Regions from separate parts of the Brevibacterium sp. MGP-B1 genome, predicted to be linked through region 3. Evidence: riboswitches for the same ligand, from Rfam matches in the RefSeq annotation. Region 3 holds a riboswitch; each other region holds the start of a gene.

Region 1 (2,195 bases), 2.2 Mb from region 3:
TGTGCACGTTCTCGCCTTCGTCGATGAGGCGGCGGGCCACGTCGACGCGGTCGTTGAGGACGACGGGGACCGTGCGGTCGGTGTCGCGGGTCGCGGCGTCGACGGCGGCGATGACCTGGCGGGTCAGCGAGTAGAAGTCACCGTCGTCGATGTCTTTGTCACGGACCTGGACGATGCCCGCTCCCCCGGCGACGGCGGCCTGCACGGTCTCGGCGACGCTGCGGCCGGCGGCCTCGCATTGCGCGGAGTCGGTGACGAGGTAGAGTCGCGTGTCGATTCCGGCGAAGCGGTCGGCCGAGCCGTCTAGGTCGCTTACGGTCGCGCTGTCGTCAGCCGGGTTGTCAGCGATGTGGGCGGATCCGGCGGTCATGCCTGGACGCCTTCGCCGGCGGTTTCATTCGCAGAAGTGAGCGTGTCGAGGCCGATTATCGCCTGTGCGAGTCGGTCACCGTCGACGGTGTGGAGCGCGTCGAGGAAGTTCACCGAGTAGCTGCCGGGACCCTTCGCGCCATCGGCGGCGAGTTCCCCGGCGACCGCGAAGTGGGCGTGGGCGGCGACGACAGCTTCGAACTTCGCCGAGGCGGCCCCACCGTTCGCGGACTGCTCAGTGGCGTTGACGGCTGAGACGTCGGCGTCGGGGTCGGCGAGTCCGGCTCGGGCGGCGGCCAGGTAGGCGACGGTGACGGCACCGAGTGAGCAGCCGGTGCCGATGACCAACGGCATGAACTCATGTCCACCTGAGATGCGGGCAACGTGGTCGGTGCCGTCGATGTGGGCGACGACGGCATCGGTGGGCCCGGACACGGCGACGACGGCACCGGTCTCTCGGGCCAGCTTCGCGGCAGCGGGCAGGACGGCGTCGACTTCATCGGTGGAGTCGACTCCACGACCACCGAGTCCGACTCCGGCGAGTGCGGCGATCTCGGAGGCGTTGCCGCGGATGGCGGTCGGGTGATCGGCGGCGGCACGGCGGATGCGGGAGGTGCGGAAGTCGACGGCGCCGACGCTCACGGGGTCGAGGACCCAGGACTTGCCGGCGGTGTTGGCGACGTCGATGGCGGCATCGGCGGCGAGCAGCTGGTGGTTCGAGGCGGTTCCGAAGTTGACGAGGACTCCGCTGGCGATCCCGGCGAACTGACCGGCGTCAGCTTCGTGGTCGAGCATCGCCGGGGAGGCGCCGATGGCCAGGAGCACGTTGGCGCTGAACTGCTGCACGACGGTGTTCGTGATGCATTGGATGAGCGGGTTGGTCGCGCGCAGACGCGCATTCGCAGAACGCAGGTCGAAGTCAACCATGACGATCCCTTCGCTAGTATGGCCCAGATCAGGTTCGATGGGTGTTCTCTCAGCCTCGGTGTCCTCCGTGCGCAGCGTCTTGGTGCGAACGGATCCTCATGAGGCACCCCATGTCATTGGCTCCGACTGTATCAGCCCGGTCGGACACGGGCGACTCCATACTCTGCTCGAATGCTCAGCACCGACCGCTCGACTTAACGTCGCTGTATCAAGCTATGCATTGCGCGCTCGACGCTAAGGCGAGCGGTCGGCAGAGGAAGCTTCCCGCCCCACTACCCCCGCCCGACGTACCTCTGGCCACGGCGGCTGAGTGCATCGATGACAACTGCGGTGAGCAGCACAAGTGCGGTGATGATCTGCTGTGCATCGGAGTTGAAGCCGATGAGGTAGAGACCGTTGTTGATCGCACCGACGACCAAGGCACCGAGCACGGCAGCCCAGGCGGTTCCGCGACCGCCGAACAGCGAGGTGCCGCCGATGACCGCGGCAGCGATCGCGTTGAGCAGGTCCTGCGTGCTCACCAGCGTCGACCCCGCATTCGTCGTCACTCCGGTTTTGATGAAACCGAACAGCGCGGCCAACACTCCTGCGGCCATGAACACGCTGATGCGCACCCAGGTCACGCGGATGCCGGCACGCCGAGCGGCTTCGACCTTGCCGCCGACGGCGTAGATGGACCGGCCGTAGCGGGTCTTGCGCAGCACGAGGTCGATGATGATCGCAATGACGATCATGAGGAAGAACGGCATCGCCAGACCGAAGTCCTGATTGACGAGGATGAGGAACCCGAACACGATCGCGGCCAGCAGCACGATCCGCACGATCACGGAGGTCCAGCTCGGAGCGCTGAGGCCCTCCCGGTGGCGACGCAGCTTCGAATAGATGATGCCGCCGCCGAA
Region 2 (2,195 bases), 820 kb from region 3:
GTTCGCGGTCGGTCATGCGTTGCTCCTCATCGGGTAGGCAGTGGTGTGGTCTGTGGTGAAGCGGTGTGGGGACACGGACTCGAGCGCCCCGTCAGGAGGCCAGTCGCAAGTGACGCCCAGGGTGAGCTCGGCGCCGAGCCTGCCGCCGAACGGGGCCAAGAGGATGCCGTGGCGGAAGTACCCGGTGCTCACGATGCAGCCGGGATCGATGCGGCCGATCATCGGCAGGTCGTCGGGGGAACCGGGTCGGGCACGGGTGGTGATGTCGGTGATCTCCGCGTCGAGGATGCCCGGGACGAGTCGCTGCCCGTCGGCGAGCAGCCGGTGGATCGCTCCGGCCGGTGTTCCGGAGAGCCCGTCCTCACGGGAACTGGCACCGAGCACGATCTCGCCGTCCGGGCGAGGAACCAGGTAGACGGGGCGACCGTTGACCAGTCCGCGGATGGTGCGGCTCAGCAGCGGAGTCGCCTCGGCGGGGGCGCGCAGTCGCAGAACATCACCCCAGACCTCACGCAGAGGCAGCTGTGGGGCACCGACGATTGCGGACACAGCGCTGCCGGCGCAGATGATCACCTGATCGGCCTCCAACCGACGGCCATCGCCCAGCTCGACTCCCACAGTCGTATCGCTGTCCTTGATCAGGCCGGCCGCCCGCTGGCGGACGAAGCCTCCTGAGTCCGAGGACAGGACAGTCAGCAATGCGGCAGCGAGCCGCCGAGGGTCGATCGAGTGATCGCCTGGAATGTGCACTGCCCCGGCCACGGCAGGTGACAACGACGGCTCAACCCGGCGGGCAGCACTGCCGGTGATGAGCTCGGTGGCGAAACCGGATCGCGATTGTGCATCGCGCAGCTCCCGCAGAGCCTGCAGATCAGCTCGGTCACCGGCGCACACCAATGTTCCGGCATCCGAAAAGCCGAGATCGCTGCCGGCGGCGCTCGCCACCTCGGCGGAGAACTGAGGATACATCTGCGCGGAGGCTCGCATCAGCGGGTACAGGGGAGTCTGCCCCCAGACCACTTCGGCGGCGGGAGCGAGCATCCCTGCGGCAGCATGGCTCGCGCCCTGGGCTGGCGCAGGATCGATGATGGTGACTTCGGCACCGAGGCGGCGCAGATACCAGGCCGTGGACAGGCCGATGATCCCGGCGCCGACGACAATGACTCTCACAGCTTCTCCCTCCGGCGGCATGATCCGCATCAGGTCTGACGGTCGGCTCTTACGCCCTCTCAGCCTCGTTGGGAGGCTCCCGCGAACTCCTCTACTCTATGACCATGACCACACAGATGCCACCGCGCACCGCCGCGCAGCAGACGAAGAGAGCCTGGAGAGAGGCCAGACTGGCAGAAGCGAAGCTCTACCTGTGCACCGATGCCCGGACCGTTCAAGGCGACCTCGCCGAGTTCCTCGACGCCGTCTACCTTGGGGGAGTCGACATCATCCAACTGAGGGACAAGAGCCTCGAGGCCCGCGCCGAGATCGCGGCATTGGAGGTCCTCAAAGACATCGCCGCCCGTCACGACAAGCTCTTCTCCGTCAATGACCGTGCCGACGTCGCGCTCATCACCGACGCCGACGTCTTCCACGTCGGTCAAGGCGACCTCACCAGTGCTCAGGCCAGGGCCGTCCTCGGACCCGATGTCATCCTCGGCCGCTCGACCCATTCCCTCGAGCAGGCGCTCGCCGCCGAGGCGGACCCGGAGACCGACTATTTCTGTGTCGGGCCGGTCTGGGAGACCCCGACGAAGCCCGGCCGTGCCGCTGTGGGGACGGCACTGCTGACCGCCACCGCCGCCGAGGCAGCCAAACCGTGGTTCGCGATCGGCGGTATCGCGACAGGGGAGAGGCTGGACGCGATCCGGCAGGCGGGCGCGAGGCGTGCCGTCGTCGTCCGTGCGATAACCTCGGCTGAGGACCCCGCTGCGGCCGCGCGGGAGCTCAAGGAGGAGTTGGAATGACCCAAGCAGCTGACAGCGCATCCGACGGAATCGGTGCTGGTGCCGACCTGTCGATTCTCATCGCCGGAGCGGGGGCCACCGGCGGAGCGTTCGGCACCTATCTGCAGGAGGCCGGACGCGATGTCACGTTCCTGCTCCGGCAGGCACGGGCGGACACGGTCCGCGCGGAGGGGCTGCGCTTCACTGCACCCGGTGATGATCGGACGAATCAGGTCGATGTCATCACCGCTGAGGAAC
Region 3 (2,195 bases):
CATCGAGTTCATCGAGACCGCCGACGGCCGTCAGGTCGTCTACGACATCAACACGAACACGAACTACAACCCGTCCGTCGAGTCCGCCGAACAGTCGGCAGGTCGTCAACCTGCCGCGGACCGTATCGCCGATTTCATCGCCGACACCCTCGCCGAGGCGGCCCCACGGTCGGTATCCCCCGCCGGGTCGGCATCCCGGTGAGTTCCCGTACCCGCGTGCTCACGGAACTACTGGCGGAACTGCGAACAGTCCGGCCTAGGCAACGCGCGTTCATTGCCCTCGATGGGGTCGACGGTGCGGGGAAGACGATGCTCGCTCACGAGCTCGTGAATTTGGCCAAGATCGCTGCGGACGTTCCTGGACATGGTTCCGACCGCCGGGTCACCGCCATCAGCATCGACGGCTTCCACTTCCCTCGGGCGACACGTTACGCCCACGGTAAGGGGCCAGACACTTTCTATCGCTATTCCTATGACTACGGAGCTTTCGTCGATTCCGTCGTCGAACCATTTCGACGAGGCGGCGCGATCGTTCCAGCCGTATGGGACGTCGACGAGGATCGGCCGCTTGCGCCGGAACCTCGGAGCCTGCCGAGCGACTGCGTCCTCCTGGTCGAGGGAATCTTCCTCCACCGTCCCGAGCTTGTGGATCTCTGGGATGCGAGCGTGTGGGTCGATGTTCCGTTTGAAGTCTCGGTCCCACGAGGAAACGAGCGGTTTGCCGGAGCCTTCGATGCCGATCCCGAGGATGAGTCGAATCGCCGCTACGTCGGTGGTCAGCGACTCTACTTCGCCGAGGCTGCTCCGTGGGAACACGCCACATGGGTGCTCGACAATCGCGATCTGGAACGGCCGACCCTGATCCGCCGGTCCCGGCCCGACCGGCCCTGATCTGCCGGCCCTGGCCCGTTCGCACTGACAGCACACCTGAGCCCGATGATAGTGTCGAAGTGCTACAGGGGAGCGCCGAAAGGACCGGCGCTGAGAGTGCGTATGCAGACCCTTTGAACCTGATCCGGTGAGCACCGGCGGAGGGAGTGGACAAGCAATGACCACCACAGATTTCGACACATCGATCACTGTGGACGCCGACGGAGCGGTATCAGCACTGGTGAGTTCGACCAGCTCGCAGTGGGCGGGAGCCGTCGAACACAGATTCGTCCAGGAGCTCTTCGCCGGCAGCATCGACGACGCCGTGATGCGCGACTATCTGGTGCAGGACTATCAGTTCTTCGAGTCGTTTCTGTCGATGCTCGGCGCATGCGTGGCCCACGCCGATGAACTCGAGGCGAAGCTGCGGTTCGCCCGACAGCTGGGAATGCTCGTCGCCGATGAGGACACCTATTTCGTCGACTCCTTCGCCGAATTGGGAGTCGATACAGCCGATTATCTCCACCCGGAACTGACCGCCCCGACGGTTGGGTTCCGCGATCTCATGGACTCGTCAGTCGCTTCGGCGTCGTATCCGCAGCTGCTCGTCGTCCTCGTTGTCGCCGAATGGCTCTATCTCGACTGGGCCGAGTCCCGGATGGACATGCCGCCGCGACATATTCACCGAGGCTGGATCGATCTCCACCGAGGCGAGGCCTTCCACGGGTGGGTGCAGTTCCTTGTCGACGAACTCGAACGCGTATTCCCGGAGGAAGAAGACCAAAGTTCAGAGGCCAAGACCCTCACCCGCATCTGGCAGCGGGCCGTCGACCTCGAATGCGCTTTCTTCGACAACGTGTACGACAACTGAGCCGCCAGGGAACGCACACCGCAGCCGTCCATCTCACTGACCTAGACTGGCCACATGAGCACAGGTGTTGATGCAGTTGTCATCGGATCCGGCCCGAACGGCATGGCCGCCGCCGTCACCATGGCCCGTGCCGGGCTGAGCGTCGAAGTTTACGAGGCTCAGCCGACGATCGGCGGCGGCGCCCGCACCCTCGACCTCGGTCTGGCTCCCGGCGTCACTCATGACATCTGCTCGGCCGTCCACCCGTTGGCGATCGCCAGCCCCTTCTTCGTCGACTTCGACCTGCGTGCCCGCGGCCTCGAGTTCACCACCCCCGAGATCTCCTACGCCCAGCCCCTCGACGGCAAGCCCGCCGCGCTGGCCTTCCACGATCTCGAGAAGACGGTCGACCACCTCGGCGCGGCAGGACCGGAATGGCGGCGTTTCTTCGCCCCGCTCCTCGACCGGGTCGATG
Region 4 (2,195 bases), 360 kb from region 3:
TGCTTCTGCCCACCGGACAGAGCGGCACTCGGATGCTCCGGCGGCAGATCGAGTCCCAGCGCCTGCAGGGACTCGGGGACCTGAGCGTCGATTGTCTCGGACGGGAGTCCGAGGTTCTCCATCCCGAACGCCACATCATCACCGATGCGGGAGAAGATCACCTGAGAATCGGGATCTTGGAGGACCAGCCCGGTGCTGCCTCGGCGCGGATCCGGTTTCTCACCGCCGACGAGGAGTTCACCGGTGGTCTCACCCGATTCCTCGGGCAGGACACCGGCGACGGCGTGGAGGAACGTCGATTTGCCGGCCCCGGAGGCGCCGAGCAGCAGCACTTTCTCTCCGGCCGCGATCTGCAGGTCGAGCGGACCGACAGCCGGCTGGTCACGGTCGGTGTGCGTCCATGAGAAGCCGACGGCCGTGATCGGCAGCGCCATCAGCGCAGACGGCCGGAGGCGAAGGAGCTCAGAGCACCCGTGGCCGCGATCGCCCGATAGGCGAACCAGGCGCCGATCCCGGAGATGACGAGGCCGGAGACGATCGCGCAGACGGCGTAGATCGCCTGGAAGCCGAAATGCCATTCGGCGTTGTACATGATGTTCTCGCTCACGGCCATGAACGCAGCCGCCAGCATGCCCGATGCGGCGGTGACCCACAGGGTGAAGCGCTTGTAGCCGAAGGCGGCGAAGACGAGTTCGGCACCGAGGCCCTGCAGCAGACCCGAGAGCAGAACGGTTGCTCCGAAGTGGGAGCCGAGGACGGCTTCGACGATGGCGGCGATGAGTTCGCACAGGAGCGCGGCACCGGGTTTGCGGATGATCGCACCGGCGAGCGGACCGGCCAGCACCCAGAGCCCGGCGATGAGGCCGATCGACGGCGGGAATGCCTGGAAGGCGAGTTCGAGGACCTTCCAACTCAGCGCCAACACCCAGAACACGAGTCCCACGGCGATGCCGAGAACGGCGGTGGTGACATAGTCGACCACCCGCCACTGTTTGGATTTCGGCGCCGCGGTGAAGGCGCGTGAAGGGGTGGGGGTGGTGTTCGGCGTGGTGGTTTTCGGCATTGTGCCTCCTCATTTCAAGGAGGGGTGAAGAGTCTCGACTTCCTTCGGCGGTGCTAACCGCATCAGGTTCGAGGGTCTGCAGCTTCTTCTGCACTCTCAGCGCCCCTGACGGCGCTCCCCTGTCGTAGCCACCACTGTACAACAGGGGAGCGAAGCTGCGACCGGAATCGGAAGCGGAGCAGAGGCCGGGATCGGTCATCGAGGATTCACTTCCCGTTTCCCTCGCCGTCGACGGGCCTCGAGCGACCGGACACTACTAGTCAGTAGGAATGGGCGGGTGAATATGCATCGACTTAAGAGACCGCTCAGTGCCCTGTCCGCCGCCACCCTGCTCGCCGCTCTGGTGGCGGCCCCGGTGCCCGTGCGTGCCGAACCATCTCTCGGCTCCGGAGGGCCGACCGCGTCCCAGGGCACGAATGCTGACTCTGCTCAGACTCCGAGCCCGGACCGGGCGGATTCGCCCGCCGAGGCGGATGCGGGGAGCGAGGCGATCACCGATCCCGTAGTGCAGGTCGGGGCCGACTCGACGGCGCGCAACCTCTCGTGGATGAGCGAGAGCTCCGGCGGAGGCGAGGTCCGGTGGGCGCCGGTGCGTGAACTCGAGGGAGGCGAACTTCCGGCCGACGCGGCAACAGCAGAGACCGCGGACTCCGGTCTTGCCACCGACCTCAAACGTCACTTCAACCATGCGAGCATGACCGACCTGGAGCCCGACACCGAATACGCCTACCAGGTCGGCAGCGAAGAGGACGGGTTCACCGAGGTGCAGCAATTCACCACAGGATCTGCTGGAGGAGAGGACGAATTCCTCGTCTTCGGCGACCCCCAGGTCGGTGCCGGAGGCGGAGATCCCGACGACGCTGCCGGTTGGGACCGGACCCTGTCCTCGGCAGTGGCCACCGCCGACGAACCGAGCTTCTTCTACTCGCTGGGAGACCAGGTCAACTCCGCCGGCAACCAGGAGCAGTATGCTCAATACCTGGCACCGGAAGCGACCCGCACGATCCCGCAGGCGACGACGATCGGCAACCACGATGTGTCTTCGAAAGCCTACGAGCAGCACTTCAATCGACCCAATGTCAGCCAGGATCACGGCGGTGGCGGCGTCATCACCTCCGGAGGCGACTACTGG

The links. Region 3 has a riboswitch for thiamine pyrophosphate ahead of AC3CD9_RS00185 (TenA family protein). Riboswitches for the same ligand answer to the same signal wherever they lie in the genome.
Region 1: another riboswitch for thiamine pyrophosphate. It lies ahead of thiM (hydroxyethylthiazole kinase); the one in region 3 lies ahead of AC3CD9_RS00185 (TenA family protein).
Region 2: another riboswitch for thiamine pyrophosphate. It lies ahead of thiO (glycine oxidase ThiO); the one in region 3 lies ahead of AC3CD9_RS00185 (TenA family protein).
Region 4: another riboswitch for thiamine pyrophosphate. It lies ahead of AC3CD9_RS01800 (ECF transporter S component); the one in region 3 lies ahead of AC3CD9_RS00185 (TenA family protein).

The regions. Positions count from the first base shown of each region.
Region 1 is NZ_CM173407.1:2,255,156-2,257,350, forward strand. It holds gene thiE (thiamine phosphate synthase) at 1-370, opposite strand, end outside; gene thiM (hydroxyethylthiazole kinase) at 367-1,296, opposite strand; TPP riboswitch at 1,284-1,417, opposite strand; gene AC3CD9_RS10265 (sugar ABC transporter permease) at 1,569-2,195, opposite strand, start outside.
Region 2 is NZ_CM173407.1:867,318-869,512, forward strand. It holds gene thiS (sulfur carrier protein ThiS) at 1-16, opposite strand, end outside; gene thiO (glycine oxidase ThiO) at 13-1,170, opposite strand; TPP riboswitch at 1,160-1,263, opposite strand; gene thiE (thiamine phosphate synthase) at 1,275-1,958, shown strand; gene AC3CD9_RS04020 (ketopantoate reductase family protein) at 1,955-2,195, shown strand, end outside.
Region 3 is NZ_CM173407.1:44,822-47,016, reverse strand. It holds gene AC3CD9_RS00195 (ATP-grasp domain-containing protein) at 1-202, shown strand, start outside; gene AC3CD9_RS00190 (nucleoside/nucleotide kinase family protein) at 310-891, shown strand; TPP riboswitch at 948-1,054, shown strand; gene AC3CD9_RS00185 (TenA family protein) at 1,049-1,741, shown strand; gene AC3CD9_RS00180 (phytoene desaturase family protein) at 1,796-2,195, shown strand, end outside.
Region 4 is NZ_CM173407.1:405,841-408,035, forward strand. It holds gene AC3CD9_RS01795 (ABC transporter ATP-binding protein) at 1-434, opposite strand, end outside; gene AC3CD9_RS01800 (ECF transporter S component) at 434-1,063, opposite strand; TPP riboswitch at 1,086-1,194, opposite strand; gene AC3CD9_RS01805 (purple acid phosphatase family protein) at 1,347-2,195, shown strand, end outside.